Regions from separate parts of the Halalkalibacter flavus genome, predicted to be linked through region 2. Evidence: riboswitches for the same ligand, from Rfam matches in the RefSeq annotation. Region 2 holds a riboswitch; each other region holds the start of a gene.

Region 1 (10,892 bases), on a different contig from region 2:
AGCGTCGGTAATAATAACCCCATCGACGTGATATTCGATCAAATGACTGATTTCATCTTCTTCAACCAGATTGTGCTCTGAATTCATAAAAATTAAGTGATAGCCTTTTTCCGCTAATTTTGTATAAAATTTCTCAAGCACTTCAGGATAGAATGGATTTTGGATGTTCCTCATCACGATCCCAATCATTTTTGTTTTATTAGTGATTAAACCTCTTGCGATAGCATTCGGTTGATAACCTAACCTGTCTGCTGCAGCAAGAATTTGGTTGCGTTTTTTTTCTGATACATTAGCACCTGAACCAAAAACTCTTGAAACCGTCGATTGCGAAACACCCGCTAATTTAGCAACATCCATTGAAGTCACTTTCTTTTTGGTCATATTTATTCCCCCTTGAGTCAGGGAAATTATATCATATTTAGTTGTTTACTTTTTCTTTTTTGTAACGTCTTACACGAAGGTCAGCTTGTGCCTTATGTCCCATGAACCCTTCAAGTTCACATAGACGAGAACCATATTCACCGACAACAATACTTGCTTCAGGAGTAGCTTTTTGATATGTGCATGTCTTAAGGTACTTACCAACCCATAGACCGCCAGTGAATCTAGCTGCTCCTTTTGTTGGAAGTGTATGGTTTGTTCCAATTACTTTATCTCCATAAGCAACATTTGTTTCAGGTCCTAAGAATAATGCACCGAAGTTTGTCATGTTCTCTAAAAAGTAGTCTGGGTTTTCCGTTAGGATTTCCACGTGCTCATAAGCTAGTTTATCTGCTTCAACTACTGCTTCTTCTAGGCTATCTACTAGTATAATAGATCCATAATCATTCCAAGCTACACTTGCCACATCCGCTGTTGGCAGTGTTTCAAGCTGACGCTCAATTTCTTTTACTGTTTCTTCGGCTAATGTTTTAGACGTCGTAATTAACGCAGATGGAGATGTTGGCCCGTGCTCTGCTTGACCAAGTAAATCTGTAGCAATGATTTCTGCATCTGATGTTTCATCTGCGATAACAAGTGTTTCAGTTGGCCCAGCGAATAAGTCAATTCCAACTCTTCCAAATAATTGGCGCTTTGCTTCTGCAACAAACGCATTACCAGGTCCTACAATCATATCTACTGGCTCAATTGTTTCTGTTCCAACAGCCATTGCTGTCATAGCTTGAACGCCACCTAAAATGTAAATTTCATCAGCGCCAGCTAAGTACATTGCTGTTACCGTTGCAGCAGGGATTTCTCCTTTTATTGGAGGTGTGCAGCCAATCACTCGCTTCACTCCAGCAACTTTGGCAGTAAGAATACTCATATGGGCTGAAGCAACCATTGGATACCTTCCGCCTGGAATGTAACAACCTACACTATTCACTGGGATATTTTTATGTCCAAGTGTCACACCCGGCAAAGTTTCTACTTCAAGATCTTTAATACACTCTCTTTGCTTTTCTGCAAAGTTACGGACCTGCGCTTGCGCAAACTTAATATCTTCAATTGTTTGTTCAGGAACTGAATTAACAATTGAAACAATTTGTTCATCCGTTAAGCGAAAGCTTTCCGCTTTCCAGTTATCAAACTTTTCAGCTAATGCACGAACAGCTTTGTCACCATTTTCCTCAACATCTTTTATGATTCCACTTACTATTTCTTGTACCTTAGTATTTGATTCTTTGATTTCCACTTCACTTTTACCAGTTTTAAAAAAAGTAGCCATTTTGTTCACTCTCCCTTTCTTTTTTGCATACGTATTCAAAAATAATCAAATAAAAAATTTTGTTCATTACATCTTGAATATAAAAAATATTTAAATTTGAATACGTATGCAAGTCAAATTATAAACACGTTTTTATAATCTGTAAACCCTTTCTTTTTAAAAAATGACTAATTTGTGTCGTAATTTCTCCATACTACAAGTAATATCAAACAAAATTACACTAATAAGGAGTACAATTATGATAAAGACGATGGACCTTACTAAAGCCATTTTAAAGCATGCCAAGCGTTTTGATTCTTTAGAAGAATTAGAGCCATTATTACAACAGGCAAGCCAAGCAAACTATGTCCTTTTAGGAGAGGCTACTCATGGCACATCTGAATTTTATTCATTACGTGCTGAAATTTCAAAATGGCTCATCTCTAAGAAAGGATTTCAATTCATTGCAGTAGAAGGAGATTGGCCTTCATGTTATGAAACAAACCGATACATTAAAGGTTATAAAAATTCATATTCTAGTGCAACAGATGCTCTTTCCTCATTTAAACGCTGGCCGTCATGGATGTGGGCTAACGCTGAGATGGTTTCATTCCTTGAATGGTTAAAACATTATAACTCTGGTAAAGAAGCAACTGATAAAATTGGTTTTCACGGCATTGATGTGTATAGCCTTTGGGAGTCCATGTCTGAAATTGTAGATTATCTTAAAAGAATTGAGTCACCTGATCTAGAAAAGGCAAAAGAAGCTTTCACCTGTTTTGAACCGTATCATAAAGAAATGCAAATGTATGGTGTTTCGGCTACTTTTTATGCTCAAGATTGTTTTGAAGAACTCGTAACCCTTCTAGAATCCATGCATAGCAATCGTTCGATTTATGAAAAGGACGCAGAAGCCGATTTAAACCTTAAAATGAATGCACTTGCTGTAGAGAATGCAGAAAGCTACTACCGCACGATGGTAACCAATGATAGCGAATCATGGAATATTAGGGACGAACATATGGTTGAAGCGCTCGATCAAATTTCGAATTACTATGGTCCTAATGCAAAAGGAATCATTTGGGAACACAATACACATATTGGAGATGCCCGTGCAACAGATATGGCGGAAGAAGGTATGGTGAACGTTGGACAGTTAACACGAGAAAAGTATGGAGTTAATCAAGTTTATTCGATTGGCTTTGGAACGTACGAAGGAACAGTGATCGCAGGTGAAAAATGGGGGAAACAAGCACAAAAAATGGACGTCCCTAAAGCGATAACTGGAAGTTGGGAAGCTGAGCTACATCAAGCAGGTGCATTCGATAAATTTATCATGTTTAATAAGGCGAATCACTCCTTATTTTCTGAAGTAATAGGTCATAGAGCCATTGGCGTCGTCTACAACAACCAATACGAACACTTAGGCAATTATGTTCCTTCAAGAATTTCGGAGCGTTATGACGCTTTTATTCATCTTGAACAAACAAAAGCATTAACCCCCTTGTTTAATTAATAACAGCTTACAAAATGACCCGTACGTCTGTTAAAAGTAACGGGTCATTTTGTCTGTAATAAACCTCCTAACGGGATAATGTTAGCCTGTTCCATTCATGAGTGAGCTCAGCTAACTTATCTTTAATGTTATTAATTGATTGCTCGTCACCAATTTTTTTGAAATAAGACAATTCAATTAAAAAATGGTCGATCTCGTTATAAACAGTCTCTTTATTTCTTTTTACGTTACTACTATTTTTTGAGGCTGCTTTCATTGTAAAGTCAATATCATTGTCCAATAGCTTTAATACATTGGGACTTTTAAGCTTCGCCTCTACTAATTCAAGAAACCCTTTATGTCTTTTAAAGATTAATTTATTGTTTACTTCACTATTGTAAATGTTTAAGATCATTCTCCCTTTATTGAATCCCCAAAAAATTCGATATTTATCTTGGAGTACCCCATTTATTAGCTTATCTAATTGGTTTTTAGGAACATAAATGGATAAATCATCATAATGCGTTGCTTCCATTTGAACACCCCTCACATTTATTGTACGAATCAGGTATTACTAATGTGTATACACTCAACCGAAACAATAGACTGTTCCAAGGGAACTGAAAAAGGTCTTTTTCTTTTTTTCAGTTCCCTTGAAGCAATGTGCGAAGCCGCTGCATTTTTTAAAGTCAGTTATGAGAGGGTTTCTCTTAGCTGACGTGCAGCGTGCGGAGCCATTGCTACTTAATCGAAGAACTGAAAAAGGTCTTTTTCTTTTTCAGTTCCTATTCGTTTACGTCAACCAATACAATGTAAGCCCTTACAATACTATTATATTCACGTTTTTTAAATCATGCCACATTTATTCGCTTTATCCATAACTCCTATTATTAAACTTAGAACAAACAAAAAAAGACAATGTCTCATAATTGAGACACTGCCTTTTAAAAGCAATTTATAGTTTTACTACGTTAGCTGCTTGTGGTCCACGGTCGCCTTCTACAATTTCAAATTCAACTGATTGACCTTCGTCAAGTGATTTGAAACCTTCGCCAGTGATAGCGCTGAAGTGTACGAATACGTCGTTTCCGCCTTCTACTTCAATGAAACCGAATCCTTTTTCTGCGTTGAACCATTTAACTGTACCAGTTTGTGCCATGCTAAAAAACCCCAATCTTAAAATTATTTACTTAATATGCAATCGTATTTACAATCCGAGGTAAATAAAAATTCACATATTATAAGGAACATCAACCACGAATCGAGTGAATATCCCTTATAACATGTGAATACTGAACTCTTTTATGTGCTGCTAATTGATGCAATTTGTTTCTAATGGGAAAAATATAAGGATCCATCAATCAATCTCCAGACGATGAAAGCCCTGCCTCTCGTTCATCCTTGCGGCTCCTTGACCGCGCCAGCTGAATGAAAAGCGCTACCTTTTAAACTGAAGTTGACGACCGTTAATTTAACTATAGCCTATTTATTTGTAGATTGCAAGTAACTTTCCATTCTTTTGTTAAAAAATGTCCTGAATTTGGAAAGTCATGTATAAATATCACCCAATTGCAGGATCTGTATCATAACAGAAGACTAAATAAAAACAGAGCTTCTTTAAAAAGAAGCTCTGAACTGTTTTTTCTTTTCTTAATTACGGCTATAATAATCGTTAATAGATTCAAGAATCGATTGATCTTCCTTGATTTCCACTGGCTTTTGTGATGAATTTGTTTTTACTTTTTTCATTTCCCTCTCACCCTTCTGTTTAATATTTTGAATTTTTCTTCTCTTTATCTTGGTTTTATTATATATCAACTGTTCTATATCAGTCAACACCTTTTTTGTTATTGTATTAATACATTCTTATGAAATTAATGTAAAAAATGACACAGACAGCAAAAAAAATAGGCTGACACAAAGCCAACCTACGATAAAGCCCTTCCTTTCCCAGAATCACTAATTGCTATTAGCCCTATAGGATAAGGTTCGAAATATGTTTGATTTAATAAATATGCATTTTCAAAGCGATGACACCATGAATGAAGAATCCCAAGCACACTGCTTAATGGAATTTTTTGATTCTGATACTGATCTAACAACTGACAGAAATGATCTTTTTCAGCTTTTGTAAGATGTTTAGAAAAGTAACCATATACATGCTGACAAACATTCATATGTGAGGTTGACTTTGGAGGATTAATAAACAACTCATCTAGTGCACGTTCGTAATTTTCAATTATCTGTTCAATGGAAAAGTGATCATGATTGGCTACGATTCTTCCAAGCTGTTTCACCTTGACTTGATCATAAGCCATAAATAAGTATTTATTCTTTGCATGAAAAAGAATCAGTTCTGATTTGCTCTTCGTTTGCTTAACAGATCGAAATTCTGAAATCGTAAATAAATGGGTAAAAAAATGCTCTCTAAGAATGAAATTTCTAAGTCGCCCCTCGTCTTCACGAGGCTTTAATGGAAAGAAGTACTCAATACGAGTAGCAAAGATTCCACTACCATTTCGAATAACAGGAGATTTATCGACTCCGCTATACACCTTTGCATCTGTTATTCCACACGTCGGCGAACGATTTTTCAACAAGAATCCATCTACTTCACCAATATCCTCTAGAAACTCATTAGAAAACTCCGTCATTTGAAGCGTCAAATCTTCATTCGTTTTCGGTTGAATTAATTTATTTTCATCTCCATTGGAAACAAGCCGAACTACTTCTCTTGGTGTTCCTAAACCAATTTCCATCTCTGGGCAAATAGGGATAAATTCAACATAGTCGGCTAGCTTCTTAACGGTAGGCTCATTTATTTGATCGCCATTATATCTGCAAGCAGCAAACTCCATACATTTACTGACTACCACTTTCGGTTTAGCAAATGTCCGCACACCTTCACCTCTTATCTACTTATCATTCAGTTGCCTTCGAATGGCTAATGCGACTCCATCTTCATCATTTTGCTTTGTTACAAAGTCAGCAAGGTCTTTGATCGCTTGTTCCGCATTTCCCATCGCTACTTTATATCCTGCCACTTTAAACATGGATACATCATTAAAACTATCTCCTATAACCATTACTTCATTCATGGAAATCCCTAGTTGTTTAGCATAAGCTTGTACAGCGATCCCTTTTTGAGCTTGAATATTCGTAATCTCGATATTATCTGGAGCAGAGGCACTAACTGCTATGTTTGGAATTTCATGAAGCTTCTCCCTTACTTCATTTAGTTTCTGTTCGTCTTTTGAAAACGCTAATACTTTTAAAATAACCGTATCTTCTTGATCTAGTAGCTCATCATAACTTCCCACTAAAGATATCGATCCCATCTCAAATCGCTCTTTAGCCATCGTTTGCAATGTTTTAAAATCCTCATCAGAACCTGATGAAACGAAAAAGTCAATAACTGCTTGAATTGCCTTTTCATAGTTATCAGAAAATGTTCCTCTGTTTGTATATAACTCAAAATAAATATCATGTGTAAGTAACATATCAAATATTTCTTTGCTATTTTCTTTTAGAAGTGGGATCGTCGATAATAGGGTTTCATTTCTATCTCGAAACTGTGCTCCGTTCACACTAATAACAGGGCAGGTAATTTGAGCTTGCTTTAATGGGTACCGAGCTTCTCTTTCATCTCGTCCTGTTGCAACAACAACCTCAACACCAAATTGTTGCGCTTCTTTCACTGCTTTAGCATTTTCTTTTGTTACTTCATGCGCGTCACCAAGTAATGTACCATCCATATCAATTGCAATTAATTTAACCAATGTATTTCCACTCCTATGTATTGTCTCTTTAAGTTATTTTTAATCCTTTTACTATATCATATAAAGAAATACAACATATTAAAAAGGCACCTTTATAATTAAGGGGGTGTTTCAAAAGGTCTGTTTTTGACCTTTTGAAACACCCCCGAAGCAATGAGCAGAGTCGCTACATCTTTTAAAAGCCTTGAGAGGATTGGGTTACACACTCACGGCGCGTAGCGAACGGCGCCATTGCCTTCTCTATTCTGGCTTTTGGGACAACTCCTTTATTTATCGTTCTCTCTTTTATTGTATTGCTTCATCATTTCCTCAATTTCAGCGAGTTCTTGATCTGCTTCTTTCGCCTGCAAATATTCGAGTGTATGCGCAACCCTGTTCCCTAACATCATAAACCCCAAAAACAACAGAAATATAATAGAGATTGAAATAATTAATAATGCAGTATACATTTGCGCTCCTCCTCTTCCCTTTGCTACATCATACGGAGGAACTTTAACGTTAATGCATACTTTTTCCTTCTTGATTCATACTAGGGGAAACGTTTGTATATCGGAGGTAGATGCACCTTGAAAAAGAAACATGTCTTGATCTTATTTGGAACCAGTTTGATTCTTGCAAGTTGCGGAGCCGATTCGGAAGCAGATATTGTAGGTGATGTAGAAGCTCAGCAATTTAGAGCTCATTATCAAAATGATGTCCCTGCCCCTCCTAGTATTAGAGATCAAAACAAACAAAGGGTTCCTCGTTATACTGCGCTTCAATCTTATGCAGAAGAAGCCGGACATTATATTAGTGACACTGCCACCTTGTTAGAAGAGATCGCTCCGTTCTTTGATCAACCAAATGTTCAATCAGCTGATGTCGACACTACGTTAAGTAAAATAAAAAACATTCGCGATAAGAGCTCTGAATTCATTGATTTAAATCGACCAGAACCGTTTGATAGTATGCATCATGTACATATTTCAACATTAATGGAACTTGATGCATTGGAGAGAATTTTAAAAGACATTAAAGATCCTGTTCATCATCTTCAAGTGACAAACGCACGTGTCTATTACGAAAATGCAATTTTGTCGCATAAATTAATGGAACGTGAATTCCTTTCAGTCACTGAAGACTTCGGAATTCATTAATCAGAATTGTGTTACACACAAAAAGAGCAGGGATTTTTTCTTCCCTGCTTTTATCTACGACCGTGTATTGCATCATCCACTAAATCAGTTAGTTCCCCAGCTGTTCCACCAATGGAATCAAATGGTTTATCAAGACCAACATGATGCTCGACAGCATTCATTCGGTTAATCATCTTTCGATCTGTTGTAATACGGACATTTCTAAGGTCGGTTATTTGTCGTACTTCATCTTCCACTAACCTTTTTAGCTTTACTCGGTCTTGTTCTCTTGACTCAACACCAATTACAATATGGTTGCCATCTGTCATAACATGGGCATCCCTAACATTTTCTAATGATTCAACACGCGTCTCAATCTCCCTCGTTATTTCTGTTGTCGCTTGCTGATTCCTCATTCCATTGTTATTTCGCGCAACATGAGGATCGTTGCTGTATGAGTATTTATCACGCAAAACACCAGGACGATTACTAAGAATTCGGGCTCCTTGTTGATTAAGTCCCTCATGTTTCATACTCAAATTCCGGTGCCGCGTTGTATATGATCCTCTGTCTGTTAAATGACGTACTGGATCTGTTAACCCTTTTGGTGATTGATCTGGGACCATCATATCACTAATAGGTCCTTCTAGAGCACGCACCTGTTGTACTCCATACCCATTAAAACCTTCATTCCTGTCAGGGCTGGCTCCCATTTCCGCTTCTTGAGGTATGGTGCATCCTGTTAATAATGCGGCCGTGATGACCAAATAACCTACACATTTCATTGGAATCCCTCCTACCTTTATTGTGCGAAGTAAATCCACATCTCAACCTGAAAATATCTAGAAATCAACTTGCAATTTTTGTCGTTTTATTGCTAATTTCATCTATTTATGACTACTTTAGAAGAAACACTTTTCAACATACTTCTAATGGGTATAATAATTTTTATAAATAGACATTTGCTTAGACACACATCAGCGCTACTTTCCCATTTCAGCCTAATCAAGTCGTCTGTTTGTTCATTCTTTTTGAGGTGGAGTGCAATATGATATGTGTAGAAATTGAGCAAAAACGATTACAAATGCTGAACCTTGCTAAAAAGTATGGAATGACAGCAAAAGTAACCGTTGAGTGTAGTCAAGAACTGGACAAGCTTTTAAATTTATTACAAAGAAATTCTCATTAAAGCATTGCAAACATCGTAAACATTTGGTAAGGTAGACACAAATTACGTTATATCTTACTTCATACATTGAAGTGAGGGTAGAGGTGCAAGGATCAAAAGTACTTTAGCGGAGGAGAATGAGATCTGAAGATGCTAATTGGAAAGGGATACTTGCCGAAGTTAATGAGATCTCATGTCTCATTAGCTGGGACTGTTCTAAATAAGGGCAGTACTGTCATATAGCAAAAATTGCTATATGGAGGGCTATCTCACACATTGAATTGGTTTTGCTGCATTTGCTAAACCTAACAACAATGAGTAGAGGCCTCATTGTTGTTTTTTTGTGCCTCCCAGTAGCCCATCTTCCCCTGCGTATATGGAAAATTATTTATGAATTGAGGGTGAATTGGATGAATTTTGGTCGTATTATCACGGCAATGGTCACACCATTTAATCAACATGGACAACTTGATGTACCTGCAACACAAGAGCTCGTAAAACATCTTATCGCAAATGGAACGGATGCAGTCGTCGTAGCTGGAACGACAGGAGAGTCTCCTACTCTCTCTACAGAGGAGAAATTATTGCTGTTTAAAACTGTCGTTGAAACAGCAAATGGCCAAATTCCAGTTATCGCTGGAACAGGCTCAAATAATACTCAAGCCTCAATTGAACTTACAAAACAGGCTGAAGAAATCGGTGTAGATGGAATCATGCTTGTCGTACCTTATTACAATAAGCCTTCTCAAGAAGGAATTTATGCGCATTTTTCTACGATTGCAAATGCAACGAAACTTCCTGTCATGCTTTATAATATTCCTGGGAGAAGTGCAGTCAATATGAATGCAGAAACAACATTACGTTTAGCACAGCTACCTAATGTTGTCACAATCAAAGAAGCTAGTGGCGATTTAGATGCAATTGCAACAATCATTGAACACGCTCCTGAAGGTTTTACTGTATATAGTGGAGATGATAGTTTAGCATTGCCTATGTTATCTATTGGTGGAGCCGGAGTTGTATCCGTTGCGTCCCACATTGTTGGTAACGAAATGCAGCAAATGGTTCGTAACTACCAAGCAGGTCAAGTGACAGCAGCTGCTATGCAGCATCGTCAACTTCTCCCAGTGATGAAGTCTCTATTCATGGCACCTAACCCAACAGCAGTAAAAGCTGCAATGGAAATGAAAGGGATCAAAGCAGGCCCTGTTCGCTTACCTCTTATTCCTTTAACGGCTGAGCAACAACAAGAACTACAATCAGTTGTACAACCAAACATTAATTTTTTTGTTAGCTAATTAATAGACCAACCCGCTCAGAGATCACTCTGAGCGGGTTTTATTCACCTTAATGTCATAACGTTGAATGTTTACAAGGAGCTTAATGAACCTCATAGTAGATAAATCAACTAAATCCTTTTGCTTTCTCATATAAATACTGCACCCCATATAATAAATACGCTTTATAGTGTAAGTAGATAAAAAACTGAAGATGATTTAATTGATTGAGACGTACAATTTTTAATTTTTTAAGAACATCAATGATCGGAAAAGCAAAAATTGCATCAGCTAGAGCATTAAGGAGAACGAACTTTTTAAAGTTTCCAAACGAATATTTAAGTATCCACATAGATAAAGGCATATAGGGG
Region 2 (10,892 bases):
GATGGAAGTTCCGTTCGACCCATATAAAGAAACTCTGTTCGATAAAGGCCGATTCCTTCAGCCCCATTGTTAATAACACCTTCTAAATCCTTAGGTGTTCCAATATTTGCTGCTAGTTCAACGTGCTGACCGTCTTTTGTCGTTGTTTGCTCATTTACAAGTTTCGCCCATTCTGCTTTTTGCTTCGCAAAATCATCACGTTTTTTCGTATATGTCGCAACTTCTTCATCAGAAGGTTCTACAATTACAACACCTTCTAATCCATCAACAATAACAGTCATACCAGTTTTAATTTGTGCCGTTACTTCTTTTGTTCCAACTACTGCTGGAATTTCTAAAGATCTAGACATAATAGCTGAATGAGAAGTACGTCCACCAATATCAGTAGCAAATCCCTTAATAAATACTGGATTTAATTGTGCTGTATCGGAGGGCGTTAAATCTTCAGCAATAATAATCGTTTCTTCTGAAATTGTTGCTAACGACTGAACTTCAATTCCAAGCAAGTGACCAAGTACGCGCTTGGAAACGTCACGAATATCTGCCGCACGTTCCTTCATGTATTCGTTATCCATATTTTCAAACATAGTAATGAACATTGATGAAACTTCATTCATGGCATATTCTGCGCTTTGTTTTTCACCTGTAATCTTTGCTTTCACTGCATCAACAAGCTCAGGGTCACTAAGAACAAGTAGATGAGCAGCAAAAATTTCAGCCTTATCAGGTCCAAGCTCTTTTTCTGTCTTATCTTTAATAACAGCAAGCTCTTCTTTTGACTTAGAAAGTGCATCTTCAAGACGCTTAACTTCACTGGCTGGATCTTGAATTTCTTTTAATTCAATTGTCATATCAGGCTCTTCATGTACGAAAGCCTTCGCAATCGCTACACCAGAAGAAGCAGCGATACCAGTAAGTGTTTGCATTATTCCCCTAATCCTTCCTTAATAACATCTTCAATTGCTTGAAGAGCTTCATCTGCATCTGAGCCTTCAGCCTTTACTGTAACTTCTGAACCTTTACCAACACCTAATGACATAACACCCATGATTGATTTCAAGTTTACTGATTTCCCTTTGAACTCAAGAGTAATATCTGAAGAGTATTGTCCTGCCTTGTTTACTAATTGAGTTGCTGGACGTGCGTGAATTCCCGTATCTGCTGTAATTAAAAATGTTTTTTCTGCCATAATCATCTACCTCTTTCTTTTCATTAGAATTTTAATTAAGAAAAAGAGATCTTTTTCTTTTTTTCCATATACTTATTGTCTTCTACATTTGCACATTTAAACGAAACTTACGAAAGATACTTAAAAAAGGCATAAGTAAAGAAAGGAATATGAAGATCACAATAAGCGAGTACGATTATAGAGTACCCTAACTGAGTCCCATATACACTTCAATACTTATGCCTGATCGAATCAGTAACACGTATTTAAATGCACAATTTGGAAGTAATACAATATAGTATTTTATAATGTATGCTTTCTTAAAGCCATATTTAGTATAGCATACGGATTTAACCCTTTTCAATATATTTACTAGAAATAAAGTAGAACCTTGTCGAAAATTCGATAAAAGTTAAAGAAGCAAAAATTAACTATAAAAAAGGCTAAAGTTAATGTCGAAAATAAAACACGTAGTTTGCCTCGCACACATATACTATCGAGACTAAAACCCTTCATTGGTGGGAATTTAGTCCCCACTATTCGCTCTCAGCCCGAGCAAGAAGGAGTGAACTCATTGAAAGGAGCAGAATTCGGACCTAAACCCTTACTTACGAAAAGGGAACGCGAAGTTTTCGAATTACTTGTCCAAGACAAAACAACGAGAGATATCGCACAAGAGCTTTTCATAAGTGAGAAAACCGTACGAAATCACATCTCTAATACGATGCAAAAGTTGGGAGTAAAGGGGCGCTCTCAAGCAGTTATTGAGTTAGTACGACTAGGAGAACTTGAAATATAGGTACGCTACTATTCACAGGCTCATCCGTTATTTCGTTGGATCGCTTACGTTTTAGTCGTCTCATATTTTACTGAGGTTGTCTTATAAGGATCTGTCCCCTATAAGCATATTATCTAGCGTTTGCTTATGGGGGACACAACTTATTTTTGACAGCCTCTTCTTCTGTTTTTATTTAATCAGCTAAAAGCTTTCGTGCTTCTTCATCAAAAGCAACACCGCGACCTGTTTCTTTACTTATCTGTACAATCGTTCCCCTTCCAGTTAGACAAATGTCCCCTTTCGAAGTTACGGCTACATAGTGCAAATCAACAGATGATGTTCCAAGCCTTTGAACTTTTACTCCAACTTGTAATTGCTCATCAAAGGGGACTTGTTTATGAAAGTCACATTGAAGATCGGCTACTACAATAATCTGAGAATAGGAAGCTTTAGACCACTTTTGCATCAAACCTAACTCTTTAAACAAAGCTATCCGTGCATCTTCAAAATAAACAAAAGCATTTGTATTATTTAAATGACCGAACGCATCTGTTTCTGAAAACCTAACCTGTACAGGCATAAAAAAATCAAAAGAGTTTTTCCAGCTTGCTATATCTTGGATGTAAGACGGTGCTCTCAATTCAACCACAACCTTTTCTTATACTTTGATACATTTGTTACTAATAATAATTTGAAAACGATTACTTATATACCTTAGAAAAGGTCTAATCTCTTACCTAAAAAGAGATTAGACCTTTTTCAATTAAGCACCAAAGAAATTTTTAAAGGATTGTAATGTTGTTGATCGGTTTAATGCAGCAATCGATGTTGTTAGCGGAATGCCTTTTGGACACGCCTGCACACAGTTTTGAGAGTTTCCACAGTTCGCAAGCCCACCGTCTCCCATAATCGTTTCTAAACGCTCTTCTTTATTCATTTCACCAGTTGGATGAGCGTTAAATAATCGAACTTGAGATAATGGTGCCGGTCCAATGAACTCAGATTTGCTATTTACGTTAGGACACGCCTCCAAACACACACCACATGTCATACATTTTGAAAGCTCATATGCCCATTGACGCTTTGTTTCAGCCATACGTGGCCCTGGTCCAAGGTCATATGTTCCATCAATTGGAATCCATGCTTTCACTTTCTTCAGAGAGTCAAACATCCGACTACGGTCAACAATTAAGTCACGAACAACCGGGAACGTCTTCATTGGTTCAAGTCGTATTGGCTGCTCAAGCTGGTCGACTAAAGCCGTACAAGATTGACGAGGCTTGCCATTAATCACCATTGAACACGCACCACATACCTCTTCTAAACAGTTCATATCCCAAGCAATTGGTGTCGTCTCTTTTCCACTAGACGTTACAGGGTTACGACGAAACTCCATTAGTGCTGAGATGACATTCATGTTCTGACGATAAGGTACTTCAAACTCCTCTACATAAGGAGCACTGTTCGGATCATCTTGACGTGTTACTTTAAATTTAATTGTTTTTTCACTCATGATTTAGCAGCTCCTTGCTTCTTTTGTGAGTAGTCACGTTTACGCGGCTTAATAAGCGACGTATCAACTTCTTCCCATGAAAAGTCAGGACCATTTTTCGCAGGGTTAAATGTTGCCTTCGTTGTCTTTAAGAATTCTTCATCATTACGTTCAGGGAACTCCGGCTTATAATGAGCCCCGCGACTCTCATTACGGTTGTATGCACCAAGTGTAATAACACGAGCTAAGCTTAACATTCCGTCTAATTGACGTGTAAATGATGCACCTTGGTTGCTCCATTTAGCTGTATCGTTGATGTTAATATTTTTATAACGCTCCATCAACTCTTGAATCTTCTCGTCTGTTTTTAACAGCTTCTCATTGTAACGAACTACGGTTACGTTGTCAGTCATCCATTCACCAAGTTCTTTATGAAGAATGTAGGCATTTTCCTTTCCGTCCATCTTCATAATGTCATCAAATGCTTGTTGCTCTTTCTTCACTTCATTTTCAAATAAAGAAGAAGGCATCGAATCAGCAGTTTTATCTAAGCCGTTCATGTATTCAACAGCTTTCGGCCCCGCTACCATACCACCGTAAATAGCTGATAGAAGCGAGTTAGCACCTAAGCGGTTTCCACCATGTTGCGAATAATCACACTCACCAGCTGCGAATAACCCAGGAATGTTTGTCATTTGATCATAATCAATCCACATACCTCCCATAGAGTAGTGAACAGCCGGGAAGATCTTCATTGGTACTTTACGAGGATCATCACCCATGAACTTCTCATAAATTTCAATTATTCCTCCAAGTTTGATATCAAGCTCTTTCGGATCTTTATGAGAAAGGTCAAGATAAACCATGTTTTCACCATTAATTCCAAGCTTTTGCTCAACACACACATCAAAAATTTCACGTGTAGCAATATCACGAGGAACTAGGTTACCGTATGCCGGATATTTTTCTTCAAGGAAGTACCAAGGCTTGCCATCTTTATATGTCCAAACTCGTCCACCTTCACCACGAGCAGATTCACTCATTAGACGAAGCTTATCATCACCAGGGATTGCTGTTGGGTGAATTTGGATAAACTCACCATTAGCATAGTGAACACCTTGTTGATAAAGCTTAGCAGCTGCATAGCCAGTATTGATAACTGAGTTTGTTGATTTACCGAAGATAATCCCTGGGCCACCAGTAGCCATAATAACGGCATCTCCTTGGAAACTACGAATCTCAGATGATTTCAAATCCTGAGCAGTAATCCCGCGACAGGTTCCTTCATCATCAACGACAGCTGAGAGGAATTCCCATCCTTCATACTTCGTTACTAATCCACTTACTTCATGTCTACGAACTTGCTCATCAAGTGCGTACAATAATTGCTGACCTGTTGTTGCACCCGCAAATGCTGTACGGTGATGTTGCGTTCCACCGAAACGACGAAAGTCTAGTAAACCTTCAGGAGTACGGTTAAACATTACTCCCATACGGTCCATTAAGTGAATAATTCCAGGTGCTGCTTCTGTCATCGCTTTTACCGGAGGTTGGTTTGCTAAGAAGTCTCCACCATAAACTGTATCATCGAAGTGCTCCCATGGAGAGTCTCCTTCACCTTTCGTGTTAACCGCACCATTAATTCCACCTTGTGCACAAACTGAGTGTGAACGTTTTACCGGAACTAATGAGAAGAGATCTACGGGTACCCCTTTTTCTGCTGCTTTAATTGTTGCCATCAGACCAGCTAGTCCGCCTCCGACAACAATAATTCTACCTTTACTCATATTGACCCACTCCTTAAATGTTTGCTAAGTCTGGATTAATGAATGCTAGAATTGCTCTAATTCCAACAAACGTTAATGCGAAGAAAATACCCATTGTTACATATGTTGCAATTTGTTGTGAACGTGGTGTTACTGTAATCCCCCAAGATACTGCGAATGACCAAAGACCATTAGCAAAGTGGAACGTCGCTGCAATAACCCCAACAATATAAAATACGATCATAAAAGGATTGCTGAAAATATTAGCCATCATATCAAAGTTTACTTCTGCACCGAACGCAGCAGCTACTCTAGTTTCCCATACATGCCACGTAATCCAAATTACTAGAAATACTCCAGTCCAACGCTGAATACGGAACATCCAGTTACGGAAGAACCCATATCTAGCTGTGTTATTTTTTGCTTGGAATGCAATGTATAATCCATAAATTGCATGATAAAGCAGTGGAATAAAAATTAAAAAGATTTCTAGAAGATAACGAAATGGTAAGTTTTCCATAAAATGAGCTGCCTGGTTAAAAGCACTAGCACCTCGTGTTGCAAAATGGTTAATTACAAAGTGTTGAACTAGGAATAGTCCAACTGGAATGACACCAAGTAAAGAATGTAGCTTACGATTAAAAAATTCCCGATTGCCAGCCATACCTTTTTCCCCCCACAAATGATTTTTTCCTACCAAACATGTAACTCGATGATTTTTTTCTATCCTTGTATAGTATATTGAGGCTAGCAAACAAAATATGATAGATTGCAAGCATCAATATTATGAAACTTTTAGCAAGTTTCTGTGAAAAAAATCTGACAAATTTATTGTACTCCCAACAGATAACATCGTCAAGAAAACGTATACAACTCTTCCAAGATTCTTATAGAGAAAAAAGCCCTGTACAAAGGGCTTTTCAACGAAAATAACAATATTTCCATTTTATCTACTAAATTTACCCGATAATAATTCTTTCTGTCGGATATTTAAAGTGTGTTTTCGTTTCACGTTTTCGAACAGAGAACAGAAAAGCGATTAATCCAACTCGACCTATAAACATCAATATAATTAGAACAGATTGACTTGCTATAGATAAGTCAGGAGTTATCCCCATTGATAATCCACATGTACCAAACGCAGATGCTGTTTCAAAAATGATAGCAAGCAAAGTGACATTTGGGTTTCTTGACTCAAAAGCAGTAATAAGCGTAACTGCTGCAAATAATAAAACAAGGAAAACAGATAAGACAATGAAAGCCTTTTGTTTGTCTTCAGGATGAATTTCACGCCCAAAAACTTTTACATCTTCTTTCCCAAGTGCGAAACTGCGAATTGTCAAAAACATTACAGCGATCGTGGTAGTTCGAATTCCCCCACCTACACTGGACGGACTTGCTCCAATAATCATTAAACCAGAAATAAAAAGCAAAGTTGCTGGATTTAATTCCGAGATATCCATTGTGGCAAGACCACCACTTCTGGAGGTTGCTGAATTAAACACAGAATAAAACAATTGTTGATGCCACTCAAGACCTACATAATAATGGCCACTTTCAAGCGCCCAAATACCAATTACCCCTAAAACAAAAACTGCAAAATAAGTAGTAGTTGTTATTTTTGTAAATAAACTAAACTTGAAATTCTCATCTTTTTTTGAAAAGTACTCTTTTATTTCAAGTAGTACTGGAAATCCTATAGCTCCTCCAAAAATGAGCAATATTGTTACAAATTGAACGTAGTAATCATTTGCAAACGGAATTAGTGATTCTCCCGTTACATCAAACCCTGCGTTCGTAAAAGCGCTGAGTGATGCAAATGCCCCTTGATAGTAGGCTTGTCCGATCGTATCAAAATACCTAATATAATATGTACCAAGAATAAGGGCGCCTATTGCTTCAATAATTAAAGCTACGATTAATATCCCTCTCATTAAATTAACAAGTCCCGAAAAATTAATCTGGTTTTGGTCAACCATTATTAGCATACGCTGAGCAAAATTAATTTTTCGACCAAATAACATCCAGACGAAAGTTCCCATCGTCATAATACCAATTCCACCAAGTTGAATAGCCATAGCTAAAAAAATAATTCCGATGTAGCTATACGTTTCCGAAACATTTACAACCGTTAACCCAGTCACACTTACGGCACTTACCGAAGTAAATAAAGCTTCAGAGTATGTTAAAGTTACACCGGGCTGATGGGAAATTGGTAAATATAATAGAAGACTGAATATCACCATTGCAACAATATATGAAATAATGATGATCCTAAAAGGTGAAAGAAATTGATTCAACCCTGATTTCATTTTTTATGTACCTCCGATTTATTCGCGGTTAAGTATACCATTTTAAGAGGTGAATGAAAAAGGGCGGGGTTCCCCTTTTTCTTTCACCTCGAAGCGATGAGCGTAGCCGCCGTGATGCTTTAAGCCCAAAGGAGTGGGGTTCTCCTTTGAGCGCACGGCGTGTGGAGCCAGCGCCACTTCTTCGCTTTTTTTCAAAAAGGGCGGGGTTCCCTTTTTCTTTCACCTCTCCTACTTTCGTTCTGTATTCCAGCTTATTCCTTGTACCCAACAACGACATCGTTTATGATCAAAAAGTAAATATATTTCAAAGGCATTTGGAACGATAGTATACATAGACGATCGACAAGCTGTCTGATCATTTTGGCTTCAAAGTATGGAGAGGGGCATGTTTTTATGGAAGTTCGAACAGATCAATTTGGGTATGACCTTATTCGAAATGACGTTCTGCAAGACCTATTAGGTAAAGATCATGATGCCATTTTATATTGGATTGGAAGGTCGCTAGCCAGAAAATATCCAGTTTCAACAGTTGAAGATGCCATCCTTTTTTTTGAAAAAGCTGATTGGGGTAATCTTTCGAAACTTAAAGAGAAGAAGCAATTGCAAGTGTTTGAATTAAAAGGGTCATGGATGAACAATGATGATAAGCGGTGCTATCAACTAGAGACTGGCTTTCTAGCTCAACAAGTTGAAATGTGGTTAGAATGTATTAGCGGAGCTACCTATTCAAAAACGAAAGATAGTGTCCTTATTACCGTTGAAACAGATAAACGTGATTCAATTCAATAAAAAAAGTGAAGCTCAGTTAGCTTCACTTTTTTTACCTTTATTTACACTGTAACAACAGCTTCTTCAACTTGTTCTGCAAGCTTAAATTCTTCATGCAACATTTCTACAGCTAAGACCATATCTATCTCTTGGATAACGACAGACACTTTAATTTCTGATGTACTGACCATTTTTACGAAAATATCGTTTTTAGCTAAGACGTCAAACATTTTTGCTGCAACACCTGGATTGGATACCATTCCAGAACCTATGATTGAGACTTTCGCTAATTCTTCTTCAAACGTTACATCCTCAAATTGCAATTCATCTTGAGCTTCCTGCAAAACAGCAAGAGTTCCTTTTAATGAGCTTTGTGTAATGGAAAATGAGATATTTACGTGTTCGTCATCATATTGATTTTGAATAATAATATCCACATTCACTTGATTTTCTGACAATGTAGTAAATAGTTTTGATAATGTGTCTAGTCGATTAGGTAAGCCTTTTACCGTTACCTTTGTCACATCATTCTCAAATGCAATTCCTCGGACGATTAAATTTTGTTCCATCGATACTTCCTCCTCTATCATGGTTCCTACTGTATCTTCCATACTAGATGCAACCATAAGTGGTACATCATAATTCTTCGCAAACTCAACCGCTCGTGGGTGTAAAACCCCAGCCCCAAGATTAGCCATTTCAAGCATTTCATCATAAGAAATAGAGTGTAACTTTCTCGCTTTCTTCACGTAACGCGGGTCCGTCGTAAAAACACCTGTTACATCTGTATAAATATCGCAACGACTCGCCTTAAGAGAGGCTGCAAGTGCTACCGCTGTTGTATCAGAGCCTCCTCGACCAAGAGTGGTAATTTCACCGCTTTCACTGATTCCTTGGAATCCCGCAACAATGACAACCTTACCCTTAGCTAGTTCTGCTTCAATTCGGTCATTATTAATTGATTCAATCCGTGCATTACCATGACTAGCTTCCGTTTGCATACCAGCCTGCCAACCAGTTAATGAGATTGCCTCGATGCCTCTAGCTTGTAATGCCATTGAAAGCAATGAGATCGTTACTTGTTCTCCAGTTGTTAGTAACATGTCCATTTCCCTTTTACTTGGCGAATCTGTAATCTGGTTAGCCAAAGAAACTAATTCATCTGTAGACTTCCCCATTGCCGATACAACAACGACAAGCTCATCTCCTGCCAACACTGCCCGTTCTACTCTAGATGCGACATGTTGAATCCTTTCTACTGAACCTACTGACGTTCCGCCATATTTCTGTACAATTCTAGCCATAATCCGATTCCTCTCCTTGTTCCTCACGTTGTGATGGAATGCAAAAAAGCAACAATAAGGAAAACCCCCTCACTGTTGCATGTATACCAGTCCGGTACCACACTGCTCCCTGTTCTCTCGTGAGATAGTTCTCCACATACCACTTGGGTCTAGGTATGTGACAGCCCTATGCTTCTTCAACATAGGTCCAGCACTAGAAAGATGAGTCTTTCTTGCACTTCGGCGAATTCCCCTTTCATCCTTCTTCAACGAGCCTCATTACTCTCGGAAAGCCTACTATTGGTTTTCGCTCCTCTACCAATCACTTCGTTTGAAGTGTGGCATATTCAATTGATTAACATTCTAGCAAAAAATCAATCTAATCGCAAGAGATTATTTATCGTTTCCATTTAATGTTTCAACGATGGTTTGAGCTATCTTTTCCGGAATCGATAGCTTTCTTAACTCATCAACACTTGCTTCTTTCAACTTTTTCACCGATCCAAAATGCTTCAGCAGCTGGCGCTTTCGTTTTTCTCCTACTCCAGGGATATCATCTAATTCCGATTTAAAGAACGTCTTTGAACGAGTTTGCCGATGAAAAGTAATAGCAAAACGGTGTACTTCATCTTGAATTCGTTGTAACAAATAAAATTCATGGCTGTCTCGCTTAAGAGGAACAATAGCAGGGGGGTCTCCCATTAGCAATTGAGATGTTCGATGCTTTTCATCTTTTGCTAAGCCACAAACAGGAATGGATAGCCCAAGCTCGTCAACGATTATCTCTTGAGCAACAGCAATTTGGCCTTTTCCTCCATCAATAACGATTAAGTCCGGCAAAGGAAGAGACTCTTTTAAGAGGCGGACATATCTTCTGCGAATCACCTCACGCATCGAACCATAATCATCTGGTCCTTCAACCGATTTAATTTTATATTTTCTATATTCTTTTCTGCTTGGCTTTCCATCTACAAAACAAACCATTGCTGAAACAGGATCTGTTCCTTGAATATTAGAGTTATCGAACGCTTCAATTCGATATGGAGTCTGAATCCCCATTGCTTCCCCTAATCGATCGACCGCTTTTATTGTTCTTTCCTCATCACGTTCAATTAACGAAAATTTGTCTTTCAGTGCAATAGCAGCATTTTGATTTGCAAGGTCAAGTAGCTCTTTTTTCTTCCCTCTTTTTGGATGATGTGTTTTCACTTCTAACAGTTGTTCCATCAAGTCTTTGTCTACTTCATCGGGAAGTAATATCTCTGCTGGCTTTATATGTTCTTTTTTCATATAAAACTGTCCAATGAACGTCATTAAATCTTCAG
Region 3 (10,892 bases), on a different contig from region 2:
CGACCCCTTTGCCAAATGGAATGGCAATGATCGGAATGAGTCTTATTGTGATCGGGATGCTTATGCATAGTTATTTCACTAAAAAGATGAAAACAAAGCAACCGCCACTCGGTCAACTACGGAAGGAACAAAGTGTGTAAAACGTTGATTTTATTAGAAGAAAACGCCTAGTAGTGAGTTGAGCTCTAGGCGTTTTTGGCATATGTAAATGCTCATTGAAGAACTTTTTCTAACTCGGCAAATCCAATAACTTTTAACGCCTCAATTTCTTCATCTGTAAATTGCTCCTGTAGTTTCGCAACCAATTCATCCCGCTTTTCATCATCAACACCATTACGAACACTTGTAAAAATGCTAATTAATTCGGTCAGTGAAAACCGTTCCAACACGGCTTCAATTGCCTCATCTCTATTAGAAAAAACGAGCTCGTCACTAGAGTCCTCTCTTTTTAGTTGTTGGTCCTCAACTTCATCATTCTCACTTTGTTCATTGAAGTCGTGTTGTTCGGACTTTGTCTCTATTTCCTCTTCAATCTGATGTTCACTTTGTGGTTCAGTCACTTTCTCTGGTGTTTGATTAGAACTGTGATAAAAGCCTAAAAAGCTAGGGATGGCAACACAAAGAAAGACGAAAAACACTCCAAAAATAACTGCTCTGATCATAAAATCCTCCTAACTAGATTGAACTTCGCTCAAGTTTATCGATTTACGTTTATGAAAGAGGGCATACAGGAATAAGTAACACATGGTACCGGACGCATTAATCAATATATCTAGCAATCTTCCGTCTCGGTTAAAAAATGGCTGGATAAATTCTGTTGAAAATGTGAGAAAGAAGCAAAAGAACAGAGCGCCTACGATTGTTCGAAAAACAATTGTACTTAAGAATGCCAAAATAAAAAAAGCAATAAAATGGCCAAGTTTTTGTATGGAAAAATAGATACTTCGATCAACAAACGAATACATATGGAAAAAGCCTGAAAATTGGGGGGCAGTTGTAATAGCAAAGTGAAGCTGTCCATGACGAAAAAAATCACTAGCACTTTGTGTAAAAAGCAATATAGCTAATAGAATGATCCAAGTTATGAACAACCATAAAGCCAAGTAGACACACCTCCATGTTCTAGATTGAACGGAAAAAGGAAAAGGCGACCTTTTTAGTTGATTAAGTAGCAATGGCTCCGCACGTTGCGCGCCTTCTATGAGAAACATGAGCCTCCTAAAGTCGGCTGCCGGTGCAAAGCAAGTTTGCACCTATGAACCCCGCTCATAAAAGGCTTAATAAACATGACAACGGCTCTGCACATTGCATAGAACTGAAAAAGAAAAGGCGACCTTTTTCAGATCAATTACTAGCAGTTTAGTCATCATAGCAGTTTTTCAAACTTATTTTCATATGTGCAATGGTTCCTCGTTTGAAACATCCGTAATGTGCCAAGACTAATACTACGAGGAGGTTGGTTCGATGGAACAGTATGATGGAGATGTATTTGTCGGTTTATTTTGGGGAATTGCATTAAGTATTCCACTTTGGCTATCGATTTTTGGATGGGTGAAATGGCTGATGTAGTAGAGGTTACTGAAAAAGGAAAAAACGAGAGGACCGTGGTAAAAGACTCTTTAGCAAAATCGAGTAAGTTGTAATGGCTCCACACGTTGCACGCGTTCTAAGAGGAACATGAGCCTCCTAAGTCAGCTGACGGTGCAAAGCAAGTTTACACCTATGAAACCCATTATAGAACGCATAAAATATTGCAACGGCTCCGCTCATTGTTTAAAGAGCACTGAAAAAGGGGAACCACACTTTTTTCAGTGCTCTTTCTATTAAAGTATTTATCAATATGGTAAGATATTACCAAGAGAATGAGGAGGGAAACGTATTTGACCTCTATTTTTGGGACTTTATGAATGGAGTGAGTTTTGTGATATTGGTAACAGGCGGGGCGGGCTATATTGGGAGCCATACGTGTGTAGAGCTGTTAGATGCGGGGTATGAAATTGTTGTCGTTGACAATCTTTCAAATAGCAAATATGAATCGATTGATCGTATCAAAGAATTAAGCGGGAAGGAATTTCTGTTTTATGAGGTAGATTTGTTGGACAAGCTAGCTTTGGAGAAAGTGTTTGCAGAACATAACATTAAAGCAGTTATCCATTTTGCAGGGTTAAAGGCAGTGGGGGAATCTGTTGAAATTCCGCTCCACTATTATCATACAAACATTACAGGAACGTTGGTTCTTTGTGAACTGATGCAATCCTACGGAGTGAAGAACATCGTATTTAGTTCATCGGCAACGGTGTACGGAATGCCAGATCGTGTACCAATTTTAGAGGATTTCCCGCTAAGTGCTACCAATCCATATGGACGTACCAAGCTGATGATTGAGGAAATTTTGCGAGACTTGTACGTATCAGACAAAGAGTGGAGCATCGCATTGCTTCGTTACTTTAATCCGATCGGTGCCCATCATAGTGGTAGAATTGGAGAAGACCCTAATGGTATTCCGAACAACTTGATGCCATTTATTACCCAAGTAGCTGTTGGAAAGTTAAAGGAATTAAAAGTATTTGGGGACGACTATCCAACGGTAGATGGAACAGGAGTCAGAGACTATATTCATGTCGTAGATCTTGCCAAAGGTCACTTAAAAGCTCTTGAAAAGATAGTGACAACAACAGGAGCAAAGGCCTATAATCTGGGAACTGGAAATGGATATAGTGTCATTGAGATGGTCGAAGCATTTAAAAAAGCTTCCAATCGTGACGTGCCATATTCCATTGTTGAGCGTAGACCTGGTGATGTAGGGATTTGTTATGCAGATCCATCTAAGGCAAAAGAAGAGTTAGGCTGGAGCGCAGAAAAAGGGATTGAAGAAATGTGTGCCGATTCGTGGAGATGGCAAGAGAGTAATCCTGATGGATATAAATAAGTAACGAAAGGGATTGTCTTAAAAGGTCTGTTTTTGACCTTTTAGGACAATCCCAATTTATTAGTTGGTTAGAAAAATATATGGTGATTACCTTGTTCAAGTTCAGAGCATATAAGTAATCTTAACTCTTCTTCTGTTGCTTCATATAATTGACGGCCATCAGGCATTTTGAAAAATTGATTTTCTAAAAGGGTATCGATAATTTTTTCCTTATCGAATTGAGACAATGTTTTCAAAGACAATACGAACACTCCCCTTTTGCAAAGTAGTACCAAAACTGTAAGCGTTTACATTCATAATTATAAATTCTTTTGTATGTAATTGTCAACCTTAATAAAGGAAAAGTTATGGAAAATAGGTAAAAAGCTTTAACCCGGTAATATTAAGAAAATACAGGAGAACAGCTTGTGGCGAGATGTGATGTTGTTCTACGTAGAACCGAGCAATTTTCTGACCATTGGGTCAATAATATTGTCGAGCGGCTAAATTATGATACGATAAAACAAAAAGAAGGTTAGAAAAGGGGATAGTACATATGATTTCATTTGTTGTTGCAATGGATCAAGAACGGGTAATAGGAAAAGAAAATCAATTGCCATGGCACCTCCCAGCGGACTTGGCGTATTTTAAAAGAGTTACGACAGGCCATACGATTGTGATGGGAAGAAAAACGTACGAGTCGATTGGTAGACCATTGCCAAAGCGAAGAAATGTTGTGTTAACAAGAGATAGACAATATGAAGCAGAAGGCTGTGCGGTTGTACACTCGATTGAAGAAGTATTAAATATAGTAAAGCAAGATGAAGAATGTTTTGTCATAGGTGGAACAGAAGTGTTCATGCTTTTTTGGGATCATGTTGATAGGTTGTATGTCACATACATTGATGAGACCTTTGAAGGCGACACGTTCTTCCCAGAAATTGATGAGAATGAGTGGGAAGTCGTTTCTGTCGAAGAAGGGATTGTTGACGAGAAAAATCGTTATCGTCATGAGTTTCGTACCTATGAGAGAAAGAAATGATAGTTTGACGGGTTGTAAGGAAATAGTTTGGTGGCTCGAATATGATGGAATTAAAATTGTGATAAGGACATAAAATCCAATACCATACTTTATCACCAACACAAACAGGAACTTTAGGTGGTTCAAATTAACATTGCTAATAAAGAAGAAACATGATAACATCCATAATTGGTAATTAAATAGAGGTGCCTCATTGTTACGATGAGGTAGAGGCGCGATTGCTAAGAGTATCTTTTCTAAGGATGACAACGTTGAGGGAAAGGGAAAGGGGCCGTCGCCGAAGTGGAAGTAGAGGTCAGGCTGCTTTTGCTGGATCTGTATTGAATAAGTGCAGAGCTGTCATAACTTGGTGTAGCCAAGTTATGGAGGACTACCATGATTATGGGGATTCACGCGCGGATGTTAGGCGATAGTGGGTTATCCACTATCGCTTTTTTCTATGGAAAAGGGACTAGTAACGGAACAAGTAAGAATCTTTCGTTATGTCTCTTTGCTCCACCTAGTATCAGTTGTCAGAGTGGAGCACTCATAGTTGTATATTTCTATTGCAGTTAGTCCTTCATCTATGTAACTACCATACATTTTTAGGAGGTATCATTATGGAATCATCTATTTTATCTTTAGTCCCTCCAATATTAGCTCTTGTGATGGTTATTCTTACTAGAAAAGTGCTATTATCACTTGGTACAGGTGCTATTGTTGGGGCATTCATGGTTAATAATTTTAATCCACTTGCAGCAGCCGCGAATATTTATGGCATTGTGATGGGTATCATTTTTGATTTTGATGTGGAACACGTTACATTCGGTACTGTGACTCGTTCGATTATTGATGAAGGGTTTGCTATTAATACATGGGAATTCTTTATCGTTCTTTTCTTATTATTATTAGGAATGATGGCTGCTCTTATTACCCGTTCAGGTGGGAGTAGGGCGTTTGGTGAGTGGGCAATGAAGCGTGTGAAAACGCGTGTTGGTGCACAGTTATTAACGGTTGTTCTAGGTCTTATTATTTTCATTGATGACTATTTTAACAGTTTGACAGTCGGAAATGTAAGTCGTCCGTTAACCGATCGACACCGTATTTCTCGTGCAAAGCTAGCGTATTTGGTCGATTCAACGGCAGCTCCAATGTGTGTAATTGCCCCAATTTCAAGCTGGGGGGCTTACATTATAGCGATTATTGCAGGAATTTTTGCAACGCATTCTGTTACTCAATATGAAGCATTGCAAGCATTTTTATTAATGGTCCCTATGAACATTTATGCATTAGTAGCGATTGGGCTTGTATTAGCTGTAGCATGGTTCAATCTTGATTTTGGTGCGATGAAGGCTCATGAAGAACGTGCGATGAAATCAGGTGAATTGTTTAATGCAAATCTTGGCCCGATTCCTGGTGCTCAAGATGATATTGCAGCAAGTGAAAAAGGCAAGGTTGGCGACTTAGTATGGCCGATCATTGCGTTAATTGCTGGTACAGTATTTTTTATGGTGACAACAGGAATTGAAGGGACAGAAGGCGATGTAACGATTCTGACGATTTTTGAAAACACAGATGTTGCGTCAGCCCTTGTATATGGTGGTTTGTTCGGCTTAGCCATTGCCCTTATTTTGAACGTGTTTAAGCCGAAATCAGGTACTGGACTTGGAGCTTCGTTAGTTATTGGGATGAAGTCAATGCTGCCAGCCATTTATATTTTGTTCTTTGCATGGACACTTATTTCAATTATCGGTGATCTAGGGACAGGAACGTATTTAGCGTCACTTGTTGAACAGTCAAACCTTCCTCCAATGTTCTTACCAGTCATTTTGTTTGTGATTGCTGGTTTTGCAGCATTTTCTACAGGTACATCATGGGGTACATTTGGCTTATTACTTCCAATTGCTGGTGAGATGGCAGCGGTCATTGATCTTACATTAATCTTACCGATGATGGCAGCGGTTCTAGCTGGATCGATCTTTGGTGATCATTGTTCTCCGATTTCAGATACGACGATTCTTTCTTCAACAGGAGCAGGAAGTCATCATATTGATCACGTTGTTACCCAGCTTCCCTATGCACTTATTGCAGCTGGAATTACAGTGATTTCTTATCTAGTATTAGGTTTTACGACTAGCGTAGTACTGAGTTTAGTGGTCGCTTTTGCATTGCTGATTGTAACAGTGATGGTTTTAAAAAAAGTGAGTGCAAATGCATAATTCATTAAAGGGTCAACTTCTAACTGAGGTTGACCCTTTTTTACGTAAAAGAAAGCTATTAAAATTGTATGATTATGGTAAAGTGAAAGTAGAATCATAACTTATTGTTTGAAAGGGAGTTTTTCAATGAAACCCAACCTAGTTCTCAATTTTATCCTCGCATTAATTATGGTCGTTGTTCTAGGTTTTTTCGGCTATGTAGGGACAGTCATTAGTTTGCTTATGGGTGGGATAACCTTTTATACGCCACTGATTGTCGTTGTATCGGTCAGTTTAATGATGATAACAGTTGTCGTCATCTTCCGTCTGCTAAAACCAAAGACATTGAAGATAACGGTAATGAGTTTTCTTGCATTGTGCCTCATTTCCATAGCTGTGTATGAGATTTTTGAAAGTTATCAAAGAAGTATCGTGACGGTAAGTGATCAAGATTATAATTTATATGGGTATCAACCATTTCATGATGATACAAATGTTGTAGCTTTAGACGAACCTGCAAATGTAAAACTAGAAGGCGATCTCCCCATTCTCGATGGAGCTACAGCTTTGTATCCAGTCTATTCTGCCTTTGCGAGAGCGACTTATCCAGAAAAAGAATATAATGTTCATCAAAGTGAAGTGATGTCAAACCAGACAGGGGAGGCATTTCAACATTTACTAAACGGACAAGTGGATATAATTTTTGTTGCAGCTCCATCGAAACGCCAATTAGAGCAAGCACAAAAGCGTGGGATCGAGCTAGAGATGACTCCAATTGGTCGTGAGGCATTTGTTTTTTTTGTAAATGAAAAAAATCCTATAACAGGGCTTTCAATTGAACAAATACAAGGTATTTATTCAGGAAAAATAACAAATTGGAGTGAAGTTGGGGGAGAGAATACATCGATTCGTGCGTTCCAACGTCCAGCTGACAGTGGCAGTCAAACGGCATTAGAAAAGATTATGGAGGATGTCCCAATTGCAGATCCCCTAACTGAAGATGTCGTATCAGGTATGGGAGGCGTATTTGAAGAAGTTTCTAGCTACAAAAATTATAAAAATGCAATAGGATATACGTTCAGATTCTTTTCAAATGAGATGGTGAAAGACGGGGAAATCCGCCACCTCAAAATAGAAGGCGTGTATCCAGATAAAGAAACGATTCGCAGTGGTTCCTATCCTTTCGCTTCAGAATTTTATGCGATTACAGCGGGAAGCGACAATCCGAATGTTGATGTCTTGCTTAAGTGGATTTTATCGGAACAAGGACAACGTCTTATCGAAGAGACAGGGTATGTAGCAGTAAATAGTGAGTGAAAAAGGGCTAATAATAGCCGGAAAAGGTCTAGCTTCATTCGAGGCTAGGCTTTTTTCATATAAGAGTGATTCAGAACAAAAAGAAAACCCTCGTTTGAACAATGTTGCTTCTTGTAGAAACAATCTATTTGTTTCAAGAGGATAGTAAATGATTACTTAAATTTTATCCTTGAGATTTCACAAAGAATTCTTTCGACTTTCTTTTGACTTTACGCAATGCCTTTTTAATAAACGTAGTTACGTCTTTTCCATCTTTAACCCGTTCATACGTTTGTTCAAACTTCCTGGCATCACAAGGATACTGTTCCCCGTATTTATCTGTAATAAGATAATCTCCTGGGTTGCCTGTAAGTGAACCACTGGCAGTTTCAATTGTGATCGTTCTGGTGATCTTTACAGCTTCAATAATTTCCGGCTTTCTCCTATATCTAGCCAAGTTACCACCTCCTTTTTAAACGTTCTAACTACTTATCAAAATTATTCTATATTAATTCATCGTACTCAATCTTTATGTGAGTGTGACAACTCCCCATGAAAAAACACAATCAAAGAAATTATAAAAGCATAGGTTTATGAATCTTGCTCACCGTCTTTTCCTCTTCACTGTAGCAAAGCGTAATAGGATTAATTTTAAATGTAAGCGTTTTCTACAAAATAGAAAATTTTTATACTAAAGTGTTAATATTCAGAATAAATAAGTATAGAAAGTGTTTTATCAAATTTTCGAGAGAGGTGAAGTCAATGAACGGGAGAGAACAATGGGGAACTCGTGCTGGTTTTATTTTGGCGGCCATTGGTTCTGCTGTAGGTCTAGGGAACATCTGGCGTTTTCCTTATGTCGCCTATGAAAATGGAGGAGGAGCTTTCTTTTTACCGTACTTATTTGCTCTTATAACTGCTGGTATTCCTCTTCTCATTATGGAATTCACGCTTGGCCATAAGTATCGGGGTTCAGCTCCGCTTACTTACGCACGCATGAACAAAAAAACCGAGTGGATCGGTTGGTGGCAAGTAGCAATTTCATTTGTTATAGCGACCTATTATGCTGTTATCATTGCGTGGGCGTTGTCCTACACGTATTTTGCCTTTAACCAAAGGTGGGGAGAAGACACTGGTGGCTTTTTAATGGGGGAATATCTCCAAAGAATTGATGTAGTCTCAGGGGGGGCACCTGGAGATATAGGAGCCCTAGTTCCTGGTGTGCTGATCCCATTGGTGATCGTTTGGGTTATAACACTCGGTGTATTATTTAAAGGAATTAGAAGAGGAATTGAAATTGCCAATCGGATCTTTATCCCGTTACTTGTGGCTATGTTCTTACTCATTGTCATTCGTGCCATTACTCTAGAAGGAGCTCTAACAGGTCTCGATGCATTTTTTAAGCCTAATTGGAGTGAAATTATGTCACCAGGAGTGTGGGTGGCAGCTTATGGTCAGATCTTCTTCAGTTTATCGATTGCATTTGCGATTATGATTACGTACTCGAGTTATTTGTCGAAAAAGTCAGACATTACAAATAATGCCTTTATTACAGGTTTTAGTAATTCGAGTTTTGAGCTGTTAGCTGGGATTGGGGTGTTCGCAGCACTTGGTTTTATGGCCCAAGCATCTGGTGTTGGTGTAGCTGATGTTGCTGATGCTGGAATTGGTCTTGCCTTTGTTGTTTTTCCAGAGATCATTAACACCTTCCCGGGAATGAATGGCTTATTTGGGGTCTTGTTCTTTGGTTCACTCGTACTTGCCGGGTTGTCTTCTCTCATTTCGATCGTTGAAACGTTTGTCTCGGGTGTTCAAGATAAATTCAAATTCTCACGTCGCAAAGCAGTTGGTTTCGGCGGTGGGTTAGCAGCTGTTATTTCATTATTGTTTGCAACTCAAGGTGGATTGTTCTTCCTTGATGCGGCTGATTATTTTATTAATCAATTCGGGGTTGCATTTGCAGGTCTTGTTTCCGTTATTGCTGTCTCGTGGTTTGTAAAAAAGCTGCCGGAGCTTCAAACACATGCAGATGGCGTTTCTGATTTCCGTGTTGGGGCATGGTGGAGAATTTGTTTAAGTATCATTACACCAATCGTGTTAGGATTCATGTTTATCCAAAACGTAATTGAAAATATAACGAACAACTATGAAGGGTATTCGACTAGTTTTCTAATTGGATCGGGTTGGCTGGTAGCAATAGGTGCGATAGTGATCGGATTTTTATTTGCAAGAAGCAAATGGCAGAAAAATGACTTAAATATTCCAAAAAACTAGTTGAAAGGAGTTGAGCGATCATGAGTGGTGGAGCAGTAACCATGATGATTGTTGGTATGCTAATTATTTGGGGAGGATTAGGACTGAGCATTGCCAATGCAGTGAAGGTAGCAAAAGCAAAGAAATAAGAAATGGGAGAGGCGCGCTGTCAGAGATAGTATTGGCTTCGTTCGCTACGAGCCTTGAGAGAAGAAACCTACTCCTCTCAAGGCTTTTTGTAGCGACTCCACACATTGCTTAGGGGGTGTCAAAATGGTCAAAAACGGCCCATTATGACACCCCCTTGTTTAATCAAACGTTTATTTTTTTTTCTTTCGATCCTGATAAGCCTTTCGCTCCCACTGCTTTAAAGATGGATATGGGTCAAAAGACCATTCCGTAATCCCATTATCTCGGTACATTCCATAGTGAAGATGTGGAGGGAATTTCCCTTGTGTACCAGGCTTTCCGTAACCAGAGCTTCCACAATAACCGATGACGTCGCCTGGGGCTACAATGGAGCCTTCTTCAATTCCTTTTTCAAAACCGCTTAAATGAGCGTAATAGTGGTAAATATTATCTAGATCACGAATACCGATACGCCAGCCCCCGTATTTATTCCAGCCTTTAATTTCGACTCGTCCATATGCTGTTGCGCGAATGGGAACATTATACCCAGCGAAAATATCGGTTCCTTCATGAATCCGTCTTCCACCCCAGCCACGTCGGTCACCCCATGTGTTTTTGTAGCTGTAGTTATAGTTTAAAGGCATTGGAAACGCATGATCACCGAGATCTAACGTATCAAACTTTTCATATACAAGAGCATGACCGTGAACAATTCGAACAGATTGATCACGCTTGTACTTTTCCCAAAGCGCAATTCGAAAGTCTTCTTCATCAAAGCCATAACCTTCAATGAAATGTGCCATCGTAAAAAGAACATCTTCATCATTTGTACGCTCAGCTAGACCATCACCATTGCCATCTAACCCTACTCCGCCAAACATTTGAAGAGATAGAGGATGTGTATCTTCTTTGTTAGGATTTAATTCCCCCGCCCAATCTTCTTCAGAGTAATAAATGGAAATGAGCCCATCTTCTTTTGGACGATCCTTACGTGCACGTCGTAATCCACGCTCATACGTATCAACAGCAGCTAAATATTGCCATGGTACGTTTGTTAACGTTTCAACCTTTTTATATAGATCCATCC

Evidence for each region. A riboswitch is a leader RNA that binds a small molecule or an ion and turns the genes downstream of it on or off. The one in region 2 is predicted to bind lysine.
Region 1: linked by a shared signal. The riboswitch ahead of dapA (4-hydroxy-tetrahydrodipicolinate synthase) and the one ahead of SAY88_RS02860 (aspartate kinase) in region 2 are both predicted to bind lysine.
Region 3: linked by a shared signal. The riboswitch ahead of SAY88_RS18425 (Na+/H+ antiporter NhaC family protein) and the one ahead of SAY88_RS02860 (aspartate kinase) in region 2 are both predicted to bind lysine.

Annotation. Positions count from the first base shown of each region.
Region 1 is NZ_JAWRVK010000006.1:127,835-138,726, reverse strand. It holds gene SAY88_RS06260 (LacI family DNA-binding transcriptional regulator) at 1-381, opposite strand, end outside; gene hisD (histidinol dehydrogenase) at 419-1,708, opposite strand; gene SAY88_RS06250 (erythromycin esterase family protein) at 1,947-3,203, shown strand; gene SAY88_RS06245 (hypothetical protein) at 3,271-3,717, opposite strand; gene cspD (cold-shock protein CspD) at 4,138-4,341, opposite strand; gene SAY88_RS06235 (YbgA family protein) at 5,111-6,082, opposite strand; gene SAY88_RS06230 (Cof-type HAD-IIB family hydrolase) at 6,098-6,961, opposite strand; gene SAY88_RS06225 (hypothetical protein) at 7,228-7,410, opposite strand; gene SAY88_RS06220 (hypothetical protein) at 7,528-8,097, shown strand; gene SAY88_RS06215 (YhcN/YlaJ family sporulation lipoprotein) at 8,148-8,861, opposite strand; gene SAY88_RS06210 (aspartyl-phosphate phosphatase Spo0E family protein) at 9,125-9,265, shown strand; lysine riboswitch at 9,336-9,519, shown strand; gene dapA (4-hydroxy-tetrahydrodipicolinate synthase) at 9,655-10,542, shown strand; gene SAY88_RS06200 (hypothetical protein) at 10,649-10,892, opposite strand, start outside.
Region 2 is NZ_JAWRVK010000003.1:72,628-83,519, reverse strand. It holds gene ptsP (phosphoenolpyruvate--protein phosphotransferase) at 1-926, opposite strand, end outside; gene SAY88_RS02900 (phosphocarrier protein HPr) at 926-1,189, opposite strand; gene SAY88_RS02895 (helix-turn-helix domain-containing protein) at 1,743-1,967, shown strand; gene SAY88_RS02890 (acyl-CoA thioesterase) at 2,140-2,526, opposite strand; gene sdhB (succinate dehydrogenase iron-sulfur subunit) at 2,710-3,459, opposite strand; gene sdhA (succinate dehydrogenase flavoprotein subunit) at 3,456-5,225, opposite strand; gene SAY88_RS02875 (succinate dehydrogenase cytochrome b558 subunit) at 5,239-5,868, opposite strand; gene SAY88_RS02870 (TrkH family potassium uptake protein) at 6,164-7,516, opposite strand; gene SAY88_RS02865 (YslB family protein) at 7,910-8,305, shown strand; gene SAY88_RS02860 (aspartate kinase) at 8,347-9,588, opposite strand; lysine riboswitch at 9,706-9,893, opposite strand; gene uvrC (excinuclease ABC subunit UvrC) at 9,961-10,892, opposite strand, start outside.
Region 3 is NZ_JAWRVK010000034.1:2,348-13,239, forward strand. It holds gene SAY88_RS18395 (DMT family transporter) at 1-140, shown strand, start outside; gene SAY88_RS18400 (hypothetical protein) at 213-662, opposite strand; gene SAY88_RS18405 (VanZ family protein) at 672-1,103, opposite strand; gene galE (UDP-glucose 4-epimerase GalE) at 1,904-2,929, shown strand; gene fbpA (Fur-regulated basic protein FbpA) at 2,998-3,171, opposite strand; gene SAY88_RS18420 (dihydrofolate reductase) at 3,465-3,950, shown strand; lysine riboswitch at 4,150-4,331, shown strand; gene SAY88_RS18425 (Na+/H+ antiporter NhaC family protein) at 4,550-6,148, shown strand; gene SAY88_RS18430 (PstS family phosphate ABC transporter substrate-binding protein) at 6,275-7,444, shown strand; gene SAY88_RS18435 (hypothetical protein) at 7,608-7,880, opposite strand; gene SAY88_RS18440 (sodium-dependent transporter) at 8,186-9,697, shown strand; gene SAY88_RS18445 (MetS family NSS transporter small subunit) at 9,718-9,825, shown strand; gene SAY88_RS18450 (M23 family metallopeptidase) at 9,997-10,892, opposite strand, start outside.